Regions from separate parts of the Olleya sp. AS48 genome, predicted to be linked through region 1. Evidence: riboswitches for the same ligand, from Rfam matches in the RefSeq annotation. Region 1 holds a riboswitch; the other holds the start of a gene.
What was found. Region 1 has a riboswitch for thiamine pyrophosphate ahead of WNY60_RS05100 (TonB-dependent receptor). Riboswitches for the same ligand answer to the same signal wherever they lie in the genome.

Region 1 (8,628 bases):
AAATCTCCTGTTAACACTAATTGATCTTTATAATCCATATAGTATAAATTAGCGTTTAAGTAAAACTTAGAATTTTGTAATTTATAACCAAACTCAAAATCATGTAACTGTTCCGATACTGGCTTGATTGGATTTTTTGTTAAATCGTCACGATTTGGCTCTCTGTTACCTACAGCGTAAGATCCATACACATTACTATTATTATTAATCCTGTAGGTTAATCCCATTTTTGGATTGAAAAAATTATACGTTTCTTTTACATTAATATCTAGTAAATCTGAGCTTGTTCCAACAGACTCATAATCAACCGTTCTATATTGTAAATCTAGTAATGCAAATAAATTTGAATTGATATTATACTCGGCTTTTAAGTACGTATTAAAATCTTGTTTATCTCCATAACTAAAATAATAATTGCTTCTTACAGGTATTGGTGTTTCAAATGAATCCCAGATAACTTCACCAAAATGATCCCCTTTATAAGAATTATATCCACCACCTAAATATAAATTTAACTTATCCTTTTTATAGTTAAGTGAATATACAATTGCTGTAAAGTTATTATCTAACCAACGTCTTCTAATGACATCACCTTCGTCTGAAGCATTTGCATTATTTGGGAAATAGTCACCTAATTCCTCACCATCTTTATATTGTTCATAATAACCTTTACCTGTTGTAAAATTACCAGAAATATTAGCAGAAAATATAGAGTTAAATTGGTGAGAAGCATGTAATTGATAATGTGTTTGTTGATAGCTATCAATTTCATTATCATAAGTGTAGTAATTATAAGTTCTTCCTGAATTTAATAAATTTTCAGCTTCTGCATCACTTGGATAATTTCTATCAATAAAAGCCTGAATTCCTTCTAAATCGTTATTAACAACTGCTTCTGGTGTTCCGTACCAAGACTGGTAAGTCTCTTCTTTTCCTCCAAAAACAATAGCTTTTATGGATGTTTTTTCGTTAACAAAACCAGCTTCTGTATAATAACTATTTAAGTCTGCTCTAGCTCTATCAATATATCCATCACTTTGTATATTGGATAATCTAGCTTCAGCATAAAAATTATTTTTAATTCCAGAACCAATACTAATATTATGTTTTCTAGTTCCAAAACTACCTACTGCGTTAGTTGTTGTAGCATAACCATCAGTCGATGGATTAAGTGTTTTTAAGTTTAAGCTAGCACCAAAAGCACCAGATCCATTGGTAGATGTTCCAACACCACGTTGTAATTGAATATCCTCAACAGAACTTACAAAATCAGGCATATTAACCCAGAATGTCCCTTGACTTTCTTGGTCATTGTAAGGTATTCCGTTGATAGTCACATTGACACGTGTCGCATCACTACCTCTAACTCTAATCCCTGTATAACCAACACCTGCTCCTGCATCACTTGTTGTTACTACAGATGGTAATTGATCTAATAATACTGGTAAATCCTGACCAAGATTTATAGATTCTAACTCTTCTTTTGTGATGTTTGAAAAAGCTACTGGTGTCTTATCCTTTGCTCTAGTAGCAGATAGTAACACTTCATCAAGTTTTGTGATTTTTGTAGAGTCCGACTCAACTGTTTTTTTGTCTTGTGCGTTAACACTGACCGATAACACTAATAGTGTTAAAAAAAGAAATAAATTTTTCATTACGATTAAATTACTAATCGAATAAAAAGAGGTAATTATTCTTAATTGTTATTAATTAAATTTTGTAATACATAGACTCTCTATATATTATATAGTAACACAAAAAATGTGTTTCAAATTTCCTAAACAGCATTACCTGTTCTAGGTTCAATGGGTATGATCTCAGCCGATATAGGCACCCCTTTTTTGAGAACGCTGCAAAGGTAGATTAGAATTTTGATTTATGAAATATGATTCTTGATTTTTTTTTCAAAGAATAATCTACGCAATAATTAATATTGTTAAAATACAATTAAGACTTATATAATAAGCTACTCTATTTTTGGTTTTTTTCGATTAGCTTTTATATCTGAGTTGTGTTTTTTGTTTTTTAAGCGTTTACGAATAACTGCTCTTGGGATTTTGGTTGGTTTACGCTCTGGATCTACTTGTAAAGCTTGTTGTAAAATAGCAATTGCACGTTTTATAATAATCCCTTTATTTTTTAATTGACTTCTAGTGTCTCCACATTGCAATAATAATACCTGATCTTTAGTTAGCCTAGTTGCTAATTTTGATATAATCCGTTCTTTTTGGTCGTTTGCAAGAACTACAGAATCATTAATAGAAAAACTTAACTCTATTTTAGTAGCAACCTTATTGACATGCTGTCCACCACTACCAGAACTTCTGATAGCTTTAAGGTTAAATTCTTTCTCTAAAGCTTGTTTGTCTAACACGTTATAAGACTTGATGTGTTGGTTTTAGTAAGTCATTAACCGTTTTTACTGGATTGAAGGTAACTAAAGGTACTTCCACAAAAATAGTATTCCAATTGGACATACTTCCGTTCCAAAGTCCTGGCAACTCTAAAGCTTTAATATCTTTTCCAACTTTTGTTTTCATAGTAATAAAAGCTGTTTGGTGGTCAACAAATTTTTGAAGATCATACGTTTCGCCTTTATAGTTTTTTATACTACAAACAATGTCTACAGGATTAAAATGCGTCGCTTTTTTTAAGATGTTTTTTTGTTCTTTATCCTTTTTGTTAATTTGAGCAGATTCTACTATTTGCAAAGACAGATTTGCTCCTTCATCTTTAACCCAAAATGGACCTCCTCCTGGCTCCCCTTCGTTTTCAACCATACCACAAATACGGATTGGTCTGTCTAGTTTATTTTTTAAATAATCTATTTGATATGCTGTAGAATATTTTTCAAATTCAGGAGAAATTACAACATTCATTTTACAAATCAAAAACTCTGCGATTTCAACTATATCCTCATGCGACAATTGCTTTGTATCTAAATCTTTGGCATACTTAAACGCTTGCTTTTTTATATTAATCAATAAACCTGCTAGCATTTTTTTAGACTTAGCGACTTCTTCTTCATATTTATAAACTACAACGTTATCAATATTTTTAATAAAAATAATGTCAGCATCAAAGTCGTTTAGGTTTTCAAGTAAAGCACCATGACCAGATGGTCTAAAATATAGCTCGTGATTGTCCTCTCTAACAATTTCATTTTTTGCTGAAACTGCTATTGTATCTGTAGATTCTTTTTGATAAGAAAAAGAAATATCAAATTTAGTATTGGTTTTGCTTTCAACTATTTGTTGAATTCTAGCAAACTCAGCATCAAACTTTTCTTTATGTTTTTCTGAAATAGTAAAATGAAGAGAAGCTTTACCATTTGAGGTCGAGTACAATGCAGCCTCAAATAAATGCTCCTCAAAAGCGCTTGCTAAATGATTTTTATATTTATGAAACGGTAATAATCCTTTTGGAAAAGCACTAAAAGCTAATTGATCATCGTTTAAAATAGCTTTGATAAACGCAACCAATTTTTCATCGTTTGATAATTTATTATAGTTTTTGTTTTGTGACTTTAAATAGGTTATTACTAGATTATAAAAAGGTAGTTTTTCTAACCCAATAAAAAATAAAGATAACTCTGAAGCCTTAAATTTATTTACATAAGCATTTATACTTTGCTTTTTAGGCTTAAAATCCTTGATAAAATCAAATAAAAATTTAAACATTCTGGTCGCTGCTCCAGAAGCAGGAACAAATTTGACAATTTTGATTGCTTCTTTTTGAGCATCATAAACCTTTATTAAACCCGATTTCTCTTGCTCAGAAAACTTAAGTATTCCGTCTTCAATAGTTGCTGCTCTTTCTAAATTAATGAAGGGTAATCCTGTTTTAAGCAACTGTAATTGTTGCTCTACCTTTTTAAGTGTTAATCCTTTTTTTTCTATGAAAATTTTATCTGAACTATTAAACTGCATCATTATGTTTTGCTAATAATAAATCTATATGTTTTATGGCTAATTGTAATCTTGTTTTCTTATCTCCTTTTAATAATACATAAGGTCGATTATATTTTATTAATGTAGATTTAAACGTTTCAAACATTGCTTCTCTTTCTTCAGGCTTGTCCCTTAAATCATCCGCTTCCCAAGGTGTATCAATATACGTTAAAAAGTATAAATCATAAGTATTCTTTATAGCATATTTTTCTAAAACTGGATTGCAAGTCCCAGAGTAATAGGTTTCAGAGTATACTTTAGTCTCTAATAAATCAGTATCACAAATTAGTACAGATTCTGTTTTTTTTGCCAAACGGTTTTCCATACTCATTTGACCCATAGCTATTGGAAGTAAATCGTGAGTTTCGCAGGTTTTACGTTCGTTATTCCATTTATTTTGTAAATAATCTCTAGCATATTCGGGTACCCAAACGGAATGATAATGCCTAGCTAATTGTTGAGATAACGTCGTTTTTCCAGTAGATTCTGGTCCAAACAAAACTATTTTTACACAGTTTGCAGGTTGCTGTTCAAGTGTTTTTTCCATTGTAAATAACCAAATATTGCAATTACTGTAAATCCTAAATACTGAAAAGAAGTAAACGTAAATCCTTTATAAAAATATAAAGGAACAGAGATAATATCTCCTATAATCCAGTAAATCCAGTTTTCAATTTTACGTTTAGCCATCAACCACATACCAACAAAAAATATTGCAGTAGTAATGGTATCAACATATGCTACCCAACTAGTCCACTTATCAAATGTTTTATAAACTACAAACACAAATAACATAGTTGCTAAAAAAATAATTACACTTAATTTTTTTTCCTTTTTTGTGGTAACAGAAATAGGTGTAACGTGTTGATCGTCCACTTTTCTTGTCCATATATACCAACCATAAACACTCATTACAAAATAATAAGCGTTAATCATCATATCGCCTAACAGACCCCATTTTAATAATAAATACACAAAAATTAAGGTACTTATCATACCTGTAGGAAACACCCAAATTTTATTTTGTTTAGAAAACAATACAGATAAAAAACCAAAAATTACAGCAATAATCTCTAAAACCACATCTGTTGTTTCGTATTCAAAATATTGCCCAAAAAGGAAATCAAAAATGTGGCTCATAATCGCTTCTGTCTGTTTTTACAACTTTAATAGTTAGTACACATATGTCTTGATTTTCAAACGAAGCTTTAATCTTTTCGTTTAAAAAAGGCATCAACTGGTCAAATTCGCCAAAAACCTGAGTACTTAATGGGTTTTCTAAAACCGTAAAATTAGAGTCACGTAAAGCTTTAATAAAATCAATAACGTGCTGCTCATAATTATTACTTAATGGTGACAAAGTTAAATCTACCGATATTTTCATGGTTTATAGTTTTAATTCTTCAAAAAAGTCATGGTTTTCTTCAAAAGCAGTACCAATTACTACTAAATCTGCTCCTGCACTATAAGCGTTATCCAATTGTTGTTTGCTTCTAATACCACCTCCAACTATTAAAGGGATTGTTAAATCTTGTTTCACAAACTTAATCATTTGTAATGGTACAGGGTGTAATGCTCCACTTCCAGCTTCTAAATAAATAATTTTTTTACCCATTAATTCACCTGCTTTTGCTGTATCAGCAACTAAAGTATGCAAAGCAGTTGGGATCGGTTTACTTTTTGTTACTTTTTGGACCGCAGTTTCTTTTCCATTTTCAATCAAAATATAACCAGTTGGAATAACCTCCAAGTCGGTATTTTTTAAAATAGAAACAGCTTCAATTTGTTTTTCGATTAAATATTTAGGGTTTCGACCAGAAATTAAGGACAAAAACAAGATAGCGTCAGCATCCTTTGATATTTGCGTTACATCACCAGGAAATAGCACAATGGGTAATTTAGTTAGTGGTTTTAAAGCAGCAACTAATTTTTGCGTCACCTCCAACTCAACTGTACTACCACCAACAAAAACATGTGTTATTACAGATTGATTAATTTTATTGGTAAATTGCGATAATAATTTAATATCAAATTTATCAGGATCAATTAGTATAGCTAATAATTGTTCTTGTTTCGCTTTCGCGGAAAGTATGTCGTTGTAAACACTCATTATTCTATAACATAAGCACAAGTAAAACCTTCAAACTCTAAGTAATTGGCAGTATAACGTTTTTTTAAACCCTTATAATCTATCCAACAAACCGTTTGGGCATCAATTATAGAAAACGGAATTACCAAAAAATGGTCCTTAAACAACATTCCTGGAGTTGCAAACAATTTGTATAAAGATTCCTTTATTCCCCAAATAACAGTTAGTTTATTAATATAATCAGAAGCTTCTTTATCCAAATATTCAAACTCGTACGCCACAAACTTTTTAGCAATAACTGCTATTTTTTGGCGCTGTCTTTCTATATCTATACCAACTTCTGTATCGCTAATAATAACGCCAGAAAATGTAAAGCTATGGGTTATAGATATATGCTTTCCATCCTTTAAATGTGGTTTGCCATTCGCGTCATAAAATAAATCATGATCGGTATAACCAAAAGCATTAAGCAAGTGTCTAACACTTAAAAAACCACGTTGATGCAGCTCACTTTTCATACCTAAGACACGATCTAAACTCTCTGGTTTTAAATCTAATCCATTGATTAATTGGTCATAAGACTCTTCAATCTTCCAGATTTTAACAGTAGTTTGTGAATTTGGAGTAAGGGTTTTATATAGAGGCATTTAATATTCTAAATTCTATTAGTTATCTTTGCAAAGCCTAAGGCGAAATATGCATTTTTGTTAAGCGAATTTAACCATTTTAAGTGCTAATTCCCAAAGGTGTTTCATTTATAAAATAAAGAGAGAAATAATATGAGTACAAAAAACGTTGCTTACGTGCCTAATAAGGTAAAAGACATGTCGCTTGCGGCTTGGGGAAGAAAAGAAATTAATTTAGCCGAAGCAGAAATGCCAGGTTTAATGAGTTTACGTGAAGAATACAAAAACGAACAACCTTTAAAAGGAGCACGTATTGCTGGATGTTTACACATGACTATCCAAACTGCTGTTTTAATTGAAACTTTACAAGCTTTAGGAGCAGAAGTTACTTGGAGCTCTTGTAACATTTTCTCTACACAAGATCAAGCTGCTGCTGCAATTGCAGATGCAGGTACAGCTGTGTACGCTTGGAAAGACATGACTGAAGAAGAATTTGATTGGTGTATCGAGCAAACCTTATTTTTTGGAGAAGACCGCAAGCCATTAAACATGATTTTAGATGATGGTGGAGATTTAACTAACATGGTTTTAGATAAATACCCAGAATTATCTGCAGGAATTAAAGGATTATCTGAAGAAACTACAACAGGAGTACACAGATTATACGAGCGTGTTAAAAACGGTACATTAACAATGCCAGCAATTAACGTAAACGATTCTGTAACTAAATCTAAATTTGATAACAAATACGGATGTAAAGAGTCTGCAGTAGACGCAATACGTCGTGCAACAGACATTATGTTAGCAGGTAAACGTGTAACTGTTTGTGGTTATGGAGACGTTGGTAAAGGTACTGCTGCGTCTTTTAAAGGTGCTGGAAGTATTGTAACAGTAACAGAAATTGACCCAATTTGTGCATTACAAGCAGCAATGGACGGTTTTGAAGTTAAAAAACTAGAAACAGTTGTTGGTAATTCTGATATAATCATTACAACTACAGGTAACAAAGACATTGTACGTGCAGAGCATTTTGAAGCAATGAAAGACAAAGTAATCGTAGCAAACATCGGTCACTTTGATAACGAAATCCAAGTAGGATGGTTAAACAAAAACCATGGTCATACTAAAGACACAATCAAACCTCAGGTTGACAAATACAACATTGATGGTAAAGATATTATCTTGCTTGCCGAAGGACGTTTAGTAAACTTAGGTTGCGCAACAGGACACCCTAGTTTTGTAATGTCTAACTCATTTACAAACCAAACTTTAGCACAAATCGAACTTTGGAAAAATAGCAATAAATACGAAAACGACGTATATATGTTACCAAAGCATTTAGACGAAAAAGTAGCTAAATTACATTTAGAAAAAATTGGTGTAGAGCTAACAGAATTAGCAGATTACCAAGCTGATTATATTGGTGTTAAAGTTGAAGGACCATACAAGCCAGAACATTACAGATACTAATCAAAGCGTCGTTGCAAGTCACTTTTTAGTGTTCTAGCAATCACATACTTTGAAATTACATATTAAATCCCAAGCAGCAATGTTTGGGATTTTTTTTGTTTTATGGCAATTTGTTTTTGGAAAAAAACCAAAAACAACCACGCTTTCCGTTATATCTTTTTCTCGTGCCTCAAAAAAGGATGCCACTACAATCCTTATTGCAAACTAATCCGCAAAAACACAGTTCTTCTAGTAAAATGGTTTCGTTTTTGTTAAGTCAAGTTCGTTTTAAGTATCTTCACAAGACAAAAACAAGACCATGTCCATACAAAAACTTACTACAGCCATAAATAATTTAGAACATCACATAATAAATCACGACCAATCAAACCCTAAAGTATCTAAAAGCAATATAGCTTGGCATATAGACCACAGTCTTAAAGTAATAAACAACGTAAGTATTGCTACCAATACATCAGACCCAAAACAATTTAAAAATAACTTTACACTTTTA
Region 2 (8,628 bases), on a different contig from region 1:
ACTTTGAAAAATCAAGATGGATTACGACCGCAATTTAATGTTGAAAGAGATTTTAAAGCAGTCGAACTACGATCTAATTTTAATTATAGATTTAGTAAAAAGGCTTCTATTTACGCCAATTACAGACTATCAAATAGACCACCATCTTTAAGGCAATTACAAGCGTTTGAGGATGTATCAAACCCATTAAATACAGTGGTTGGTAATCCTAATCTAGAGCCAACTAATGAGCATAGTTTTTACATGGGCTTTAATGCTTATAATTGGCAAGAACGTTCTGGTTTTTATATGTATGCTAATATTTCTAGAAGTCAAAATGCAGTAGTGTCCAGAACAACAATTGATCCAGCAACTTTAAAACGTATTACTACTTATGACAATGTAGACGGTAATCAAAGTGGGTATTTTGGATTGGATTATAGTAAAAAGTTTAAAATAGACTCTTTACAATCTGTAAGATTTAAAATTGGTAATTGGTCAAACTTTTCAAAAAATATAAACTATAATAACGACGTGCAATACGCAAGTAATGTATTGGTGTTTAATCCAAACTTTGGGATTGATTATGTTTATAATACTATTTTTGAGTTTAAACCACGTTACCGAATTTCATTTACAAATAACAAATATGATATTGAAGCTTTTGAAGACAGAAACTTCACATCTCATAATTTAGATTTAAATACTGCATTTTTTCTTCCAAAAGGTCTAGAATGTCGAAATGATGTCACCTATAATTATAATCCAAATATAGCAGATGGTTTTCAAAAAGATGCTTGGTTTTGGAATGCTAGTGTAGCGTATTCAGTATTAAAAGATAAAGGGTTAGTCACGCTAAAAGTTTATGATTTATTAAATCAAAATACCAACGCAAGGCGTACAGCTACTAATGACTATATACAGGATACGCAAAGTACTGTATTACGTCAATACTTTATGCTTAATTTTAGTTGGAAATTTAACAGTTTAGGGTCTAAGGGAGAAACTAGAGATAATGGTATGTATTACATGGATTAATTAATCCATAACCTACATAAAGTCTATAATAAAAAAAGCAGCTTACCTTAAAACGTAAGCTGCTTTTGTGTTGTATAATATGTGATTAAATAATGTGGATTGTTTATAGTTATGTGCTTTTTAATACATGCATTTATTTAAAATAGCTGAGGTGTTATGTTAGTAAAAGTTTGTAGATAAATTAAATATTGCAAGTCGTTATTTTAATCCAAAGTGATTTATAGGACCATTTCCTTTTCCTAAAATTTTGTTTTTCCCATTAGCAATAGCCATGTTTATATATTCACAAGCTTGCTTAACAGCATATTCTAAGTCATCGTCTTTACTTAAAAATGCAGCTATACTTGAAGATAAACTACAACCAGTACCATGTGTATTATTTGTGTGTATTCTTGGGTTTTTAAACACAGATAATGTATCAGTTGAATAATTGTACAATACATCAAACATATCGTCTGAAGTATCTTCTAAATGACCACCTTTTAATAATACAGATGTTTTAAACGTTAGGCCAATATCTTTTGCAGCAGCTTTAACGTTGTTTTTATGGATTACATATCCAATTAATGTTTCTGCTTCCTTACTATTTGGTGTAATTAACAATGCTTTTGGTAATAATTTTTTTAAGCAATCTATAGCTTGATCTGTAATTAACTTGTCGCCTGATGTTGCTATCATTACAGGATCTAGTACAACGTTTTTTGCATTGTATTCAGCTAATTTCATACCAACAATTTCTATTACTTCACAAGAATGGAGCATGCCTATTTTTATGGCATCAAAATCAATATCAGAGAACACAGCATCCAGTTGTTTTTTAATATGAAAAATAGGCATTGGATGTATATCAAAGACACCCTTGGTATTTTGCGCTGTAGATGCAGTTATGACACTTGCTGCAAATGCGCCACATGCCGAAATACTTTTGATATCAGCCTGTATTCCTGCGCAACCACCAGAGTCGCTACCAGCAATAGTTAATACACTTTTGTAGGGTGTTTTTATATTTTCCATGATTCTTTATTATAAGCACTATCCCAAAACATCCATTCTAATTTTGAAGCTTTTTCAAAAGCTTTATTCATGTTATTTATACTTTCATGTGATGCTTTAATAGTATGTTTGTTAGTTATTTCAATTGCACTTTTTACTGAATTTGCAAATGCTTCTCCACCATAGGTGTTAATCCAATCTTGGTAGGGATTGTTGTTTTTATTTGTCTGATTGGCTAAAATATAATCTCCAATCTGTTGGTAAATAGTAAAACATGGAAGCACAGCTGCAAGACCTTCTTCTAAAGATTTAGTATATGCCATACGCGATAAGTAACTTATATATAGTTCGCACGTAATTGAAGCTTCGTTTGTTATAATTTTTTGATTAAGAAAATTTTGATGCAAGGCATTTTCTACATTTATGATTCCTGTGGCTGCATTCAAAAAAAACTGTGTATCATTTTCATCATAACATTTTATACCTATTTGTGCCAAAATCTTTTTGTATTCAGATAAATAAATAGCATCTTGATTTATATAAAAATAAAATATGTCTTTTGGAAGCGTTCCAGCCATAAGCTCTTGTATAAAATGATGCGCTTTTATTTGTTCTAAAATGTGTGCTGTTTTTAAATTTATTTTTTCGTACCAGTTTGACATATAATTTCTTTTAATTGTGCTGTTGCTTGTTCTGGATTGTCAGCTTGTGAAATAGCCGAAACTATTGCTACACCATCTGATCCATGTTGTATTATACTTGCAGTATTTTTGTTGTTGATACCTCCAATACAAATAATAGGTATGCTGCATATTTTTTTTATTTCTTTTAAGCCTTCAATACCTAATGGCAAGTCTAAATCTTTTGTTTTTGTATTAGTATTAAAAATTGGAGATATGCCAATATAATTCACGTCTAGATGGTTAGCTTCCAAAGCTTGTTTTATATTACTTACAGACCAACCAATAATTTTGTTTTTGCCCAATAACTTACGAGCAAGTCCTACAGGCATATCCTTTTGACCAATATGTACACCATCTGCATCTATAGCTAAAGCAATATCTATTCTGTCATTTATAATAAGTGGAGTCTTGTATTTTAAACAAAGATTTTTTACAGCTAAGGCTCTAATATAAAATGCTTTTGTGTTTAGTTTTTTTTCTCTTAATTGAACTATGCTCACGCCACCTTTTAAACTAGATTCTAAAACATTTAAAAACGCTGTATTGTCAGTTATTCGTTCATCAGTAACATACATTAGAGAATAATCTTGCTGTTTCATTCTTTATTAGAAATTTGGTATAACGCATCAAGAAAATTTATTTGAAAACTCCCAGTGCCTTTTGATATTTTTTCAGCCTTATTACCTGCTTTTCCCATTAATTCCATTGCCATATATGAAGCCACATGGTAGTTTGAGTGTACTGCTACACAAGATCCAATGATGCTAGTCGCAGTGCAACCCATTCCGGTAACTTTGGCCATAATAGGTTTTCCTTTGGTTACTTTATCAATAAGCTCTCCAGTAATAATATAATCTACAGCACCACTTATAACAATGGTACTATTTAATTTTTTTGAAAGCTCTTGAGCTGCATTTAATGCGTTTTCTGAACTTATTGTACTATCAACACCTTTAGTATTATTGCTTAATTGAGTTAATGCTAAAATTTCTGATGCATTTCCTCTAATAACCGAAAGTTTGTATTGTTCAATAATTTGTAGAGCAGTTTTAGTTCTGTATGAAGAAGCGCCTACACCTACAGGGTCAAAAACAACTGGTATACTAAGTTGGTTAGCTTTTTTAATGGCTAATTCCATTGCTTCAACCCACTTTGGGCTAAGTGTTCCCATATTAATTACCAAGGCAGAAGAAATGGAAGTAATCTCTTCGACCTCTTCAATTGCATGAGCCATTACAGGTGATGCGCCAATAGCAAGTAATGCATTGGCAGTAGTGTTCATCACCACATAGTTGGTAATGTTATGAACTAAAGGTGTCTGTGCTTTTAATTCATTTAAAATTTTGTTGAGTTGTTGTTTTTTAGACATAGTATTTATTGTCAATTTTTATAATAAAAAAAGCCACTTTCGTAGCTGCGAAAGTGGCTTGTATAATTATATATCCAATTATGTACAAGGCTCGTTTCCCTCCGCTGTTGTTAAACATATCAGGTTCATAGGGTATAATCTCAGCCATATTTGGGCACCCCTAACGATTTTGTAAAGTTACTTTTTTTGTTTGAATTTGTCTATATAGTTTATTTGTTAAATGGTTAAATTGTTGAATATGATTTTATTCAACGTATACTTTTTGAGTGTATTCCATAATGTTTTTCAAAATGATTTTATTAACGCTTTCTTTATTAATAACTCCATTTTCATTATTTCTTCCCCAAAATTCATAAAGACTTTCTACTTCATCTGACAATAAAAAATAGTCATATTGTTCTTTCTTAAATCTTTGAAGTTCCTCAAAATTGAATGTTCTTTTCTGTATCAAATTTCCGTTTTCAATCTCCAAATATTCAAATATTCCGTTTTCAGGTTCTTTGTCAAATTCTCCTCTAAATTCATCAATTCTTATAAGTCCAGAATACCATTCAAACTTGTTATTTGGAAATAATTTATCTCGAAATGATTGCATATTAAAATTTATGTCAGTCAACCAATCTAGTTCTTTAATTAAAAGCTTATTATTTTTGACCTCAAATATCGCAACGTATCCTCTCCACAAAGCACTACAACTTATTTCAAATTTAGGACGTTTTTCTGGATGTTGTCGAAAGTACAGTTCTATTAGTTCAGTATTAAGATAATATTCTTGATTTTCATAAATTAGTTTATCTCTGATTTGACGTGTCATTTTTTAATTGCGTAAAACGTGTATGTATATGGTTTGTTGCGTGATTTAGGTACTAATTTAGCAATTATAAACCGAATAGAAAATCTGTGAGGGTTTTTGGAAGTATTGGAGAACCAGGCAAATTAATTATGTATGGTCTTGCGCCACGTGTTTAATAAGTTATTTTTCTTTCTTCTATGAGAGATGGTTGGTTGTGCGTATTAATTAATCTATAAATAATATTACCTTTTTTATCATATTTATATTCTATTGTTGTAATAGATTTTATAGTATCTGAATTTTTGAAAAATAGTTTTTCTCCATAAATATAATTATTTCTGTCATCAAATTTTCTGTTAGTGTAAGAAGTGAAAAGTTTTTTTCCTTTCTTATACCAATTTTGTTCATATTCATTCCCGTTTTTGTCATACTTATGCTCAATGATATTTTTAATACTATTGTCTTCTAGATTGTAACTTGTAGATTTAATTATTCGACCTTTTTTATCGTGAATTATAAGTGTTTTATCTTTGAGTTTATTGTTTTTGTCATAACCAAAATCAACATAATCAATTTTATTTGATGCGTATTCAAAAATTCTTTTTCCAGATAATTTATTGTTATGATAAAATTCAAATATGCTTTTTTTGAAATTCTTATGTAACTTATAAATAGAAAGGATATTTTCAGTAGAATCTGTATAACAAACGCTTTTGATAGTAAGTTCTTTTTTATTAAATAGTCGTTCACATTTTTTTCCGATTGTGTCTCCTTTAGAATTGATACTATAATCTTTGAATATTCTATTTTTTTTATCAAAGAATGAAATTTCTGAATATTTCATTTTTCCTTTTTTTATAGTGTCATCAATTTCAATTACATCATAAAATGTGATTTGTATTTTTTTTGGATTGCCTATATATTTTTCTTCAAATCTACTTTTGTAATCAAAAGTTTTACAACTTGTTACGGTTATTAAGATTAATAATATTAAATGGATTTTTCTCATTTTTGGAACAACACAGATATATAAAACCATTATATAATTTAATATTACCAACCTCCAGAAGCGCCTCCACCTCCAAAGCCACCTCCACCGAAGCCTCCACCAAATCCACCTCCTCCAGAAGAGCCTCCAAAACCACCTCCAAATCCTCCAGAACCGCTTCTGTAACCTCCACGTCCAGAGTTGCTTAAAATGATAGCTTCTAAAATACTTCGTGTCGTGTTGCTACCACCTCCAAAGTTATCTGTACCATTGCCACCTTTTTGGTTTTTAGATACAGAGATTAGTATGATGACAAACACAATAAACAAAAAGAATATAAGTCCTACAGGGAAGTCTCCTGCGTTGGTGTTCTGTCTAGAGCCTTGATATGCTCCAGTTAAAACTTCAAAAATAGCATCAGCACCACGATTTAAGCCTCCATAATAATTATTTTGCTTAAAGTATGGTATTATGTCTCTTTCTATAATACGACGCGACATAGCGTCTGTTAATAAATGCTCTACACCATAACCAGTACTAATATTTATTTTACGGTCGTCTCTGGCTAATAAAATAAATACACCATTATCTTCTTTTTCTTGACCAATTCCCCAAGCATGTGCCCATTGTGTACCTAAATAATTAATATATTCTCCATCTGTGGATGCTATTATAGCAACCACAATTTGTGTTGAGGTTGTGTCAGAGTATTTTATTAATTTGTTTTCTAAAGTGCTTTTCTCACTTGCGGATAACAAATTTGCATAATCATAGACGCTAGTTTGTCCACCATTTGATAGGCTTGGTTTTTCTGGTATTTTAAATTGTGCAAAACTTGTGCTAAACGATAGTAACAGTAATAATACAATGATTGGCATTGTATACTGTTTTATAGATTGCTTAAAAACTGCTAACCGTTGGTTTTTTAATTTCATCCTTTAGAGATCGTATTAGTCAACTGGTTAGTGTCATTGTCTTGGACTGGAAAATGGGTTTTTAGTTGTTGGCCTGCATGTAAAATACCATCTACTAACCCTTGTTTAAACTGACCATTTTTAAATTGATTTTGGATAATTAACTTAGTGTTGTCCCAAAAATCTTTAGTCACAACATCGTTAATACCTTTATCTCCATAAATACCAAATTTATGGTCGTTTACAGCAACGTAAATTAAAACACCATTTCTGTCTTTTGTATTATGCATTTTTAAAACAGAAAACACTTGTAATGCGCGACCTTCAAGGTTGTCATTACAAGTGTTTTCAATATGCACACGGATTTCTCCAGACGTATGGTCTTCTGCTATACGTATAGCCTCAACAATTTCTTGTTCTTCGGTAGTGGATAGAAAAGATTCTACGTCTTCAGGTATCATGTTTTTAGTCAAATTTAAATTCTACATCAGGTACGTTTTCAGATCCTGGATCAGCTTTGTATCTAGCCATTTCTTTAAATCCAAACCATCCTGTTAATAAGCTGTTAGGGAATTTAGAAGTATAAATATCATATTTATTTACTTCTTCATTATATCTATCTCTAGCAACATTTATTCGGTTTTCAGTACCTTCTTGCTGAGAGATAAATTCTTTAAACTGTTCTGTAGTTTTTAACTCTGGGTATCTTTCAAAAGAGGCAATAAGTCTACTAAAAGATCCACTTAATTCACTTTGTGCTTTTTGAAAAGCTTCCATTTTTTCTGGAGTTAAATTACTAGCATCAATATTAACAGATGTTGCTTTTGCACGTGCTGCAATAACTTCGTTCAACGTTTTTCTTTCAAAGTCAGCAGATCCTTGAACCGTTTTAATTACACTGCTATATAAATCATTACGTCTTTGGTAGGTGCTCTCTACATTAGACCACGCAGTTTTTGCATTAGCTTCTAAAGTTACTGCTGTATTGTTTATTCCTACTGCCCATTTGTATAAGCTAAAAGCAATTATTGCAATAATAATTACTGGTACAAGCCATTTTTTCATAATTGTTGGTTTTAAAGTTGTTCTTTTAGTTTGATTAGTTGATCTCTTACACCTTCCAATTTAGCTATAATTTCAAAATTATCAAGTGTTTTTTTTCTTTCTTCTTTTAAATGAATTTTTGCACCATCCAGAGTAAACCCACGTTCTTTTACTAAATGAAAAATTAGTTGAAGGTTTTTAATGTCTTCAGGTGTAAATTTTCGATTGCCTTTTGCTGTTTTTTTTGGCTTAAGCTCGTCAAATTCTTTTTCCCAAAAACGGATTAATGATGTGTTAACATCAAATGCTTTAGCGACTTCACCTATGGTGTAATACCGTTTTTCTGGAAGGTCTATAATCATTAATCTAAAGATTGGTTTTCAAGTGAAGCACGTTCTAATAACTTATTAAACTCTTCAGGTGTTAAACTACCATAGTAAAAGTTAATTGGGTTAATACGTTCTCCATCTTTAAATATTTCGTAATGTAAGTGTGGTGCTTCAGAGCGTCCTGTACTACCTACAAAGCCAATTAAGTCACCACGTTTAACACGTTGGTTTTTTTGGACATTATATTTAAATAAGTGCGCGTATAACGATACATAACCATAACCATGATCTATTCTAATATGGTTTCCATATCCAGCAGAATTACTGTCTGCACGCTCTACAATACCATCACCAGATGCATAAACAGGTGTACCTCTAGGAGAGGTAAAGTCCATTCCCCAATGCATTTTTCTTAATTTAGTAAAAGGGTCAGATCGCATACCATAACCAGAAGCCATGCGTGTTAAGTCTTCGTTGCTAACAGGTTGTATAGCAGGA

Region 2: another riboswitch for thiamine pyrophosphate. It lies ahead of thiM (hydroxyethylthiazole kinase); the one in region 1 lies ahead of WNY60_RS05100 (TonB-dependent receptor).

The regions. Positions count from the first base shown of each region.
Region 1 is NZ_JBBMRD010000003.1:13,252-21,879, reverse strand. It holds gene WNY60_RS05100 (TonB-dependent receptor) at 1-1,655, opposite strand, end outside; TPP riboswitch at 1,758-1,848, opposite strand; gene arfB (alternative ribosome rescue aminoacyl-tRNA hydrolase ArfB) at 1,967-2,374, opposite strand; gene WNY60_RS05090 (DUF4301 family protein) at 2,376-3,932, opposite strand; gene WNY60_RS05085 (ATP-binding protein) at 3,919-4,497, opposite strand; gene pnuC (nicotinamide riboside transporter PnuC) at 4,458-5,090, opposite strand; gene WNY60_RS05075 (hypothetical protein) at 5,074-5,334, opposite strand; gene WNY60_RS05070 (geranylgeranylglyceryl/heptaprenylglyceryl phosphate synthase) at 5,338-6,060, opposite strand; gene WNY60_RS05065 (4'-phosphopantetheinyl transferase superfamily protein) at 6,060-6,686, opposite strand; gene ahcY (adenosylhomocysteinase) at 6,819-8,135, shown strand; gene WNY60_RS05055 (hypothetical protein) at 8,185-8,343, shown strand; gene WNY60_RS05050 (DUF1569 domain-containing protein) at 8,434-8,628, shown strand, end outside.
Region 2 is NZ_JBBMRD010000008.1:160,694-169,321, reverse strand. It holds gene WNY60_RS11485 (TonB-dependent receptor) at 1-1,017, shown strand, start outside; gene thiD (bifunctional hydroxymethylpyrimidine kinase/phosphomethylpyrimidine kinase) at 1,216-2,031, opposite strand; gene WNY60_RS11475 (TenA family protein) at 2,019-2,672, opposite strand; gene thiE (thiamine phosphate synthase) at 2,648-3,292, opposite strand; gene thiM (hydroxyethylthiazole kinase) at 3,289-4,062, opposite strand; TPP riboswitch at 4,142-4,234, opposite strand; gene WNY60_RS11460 (hypothetical protein) at 4,307-4,876, opposite strand; gene WNY60_RS11455 (hypothetical protein) at 5,028-5,864, opposite strand; gene WNY60_RS11450 (TPM domain-containing protein) at 5,909-6,721, opposite strand; gene WNY60_RS11445 (TPM domain-containing protein) at 6,775-7,218, opposite strand; gene WNY60_RS11440 (LemA family protein) at 7,223-7,822, opposite strand; gene WNY60_RS11435 (MerR family transcriptional regulator) at 7,834-8,163, opposite strand; gene WNY60_RS11430 (M23 family metallopeptidase) at 8,163-8,628, opposite strand, start outside.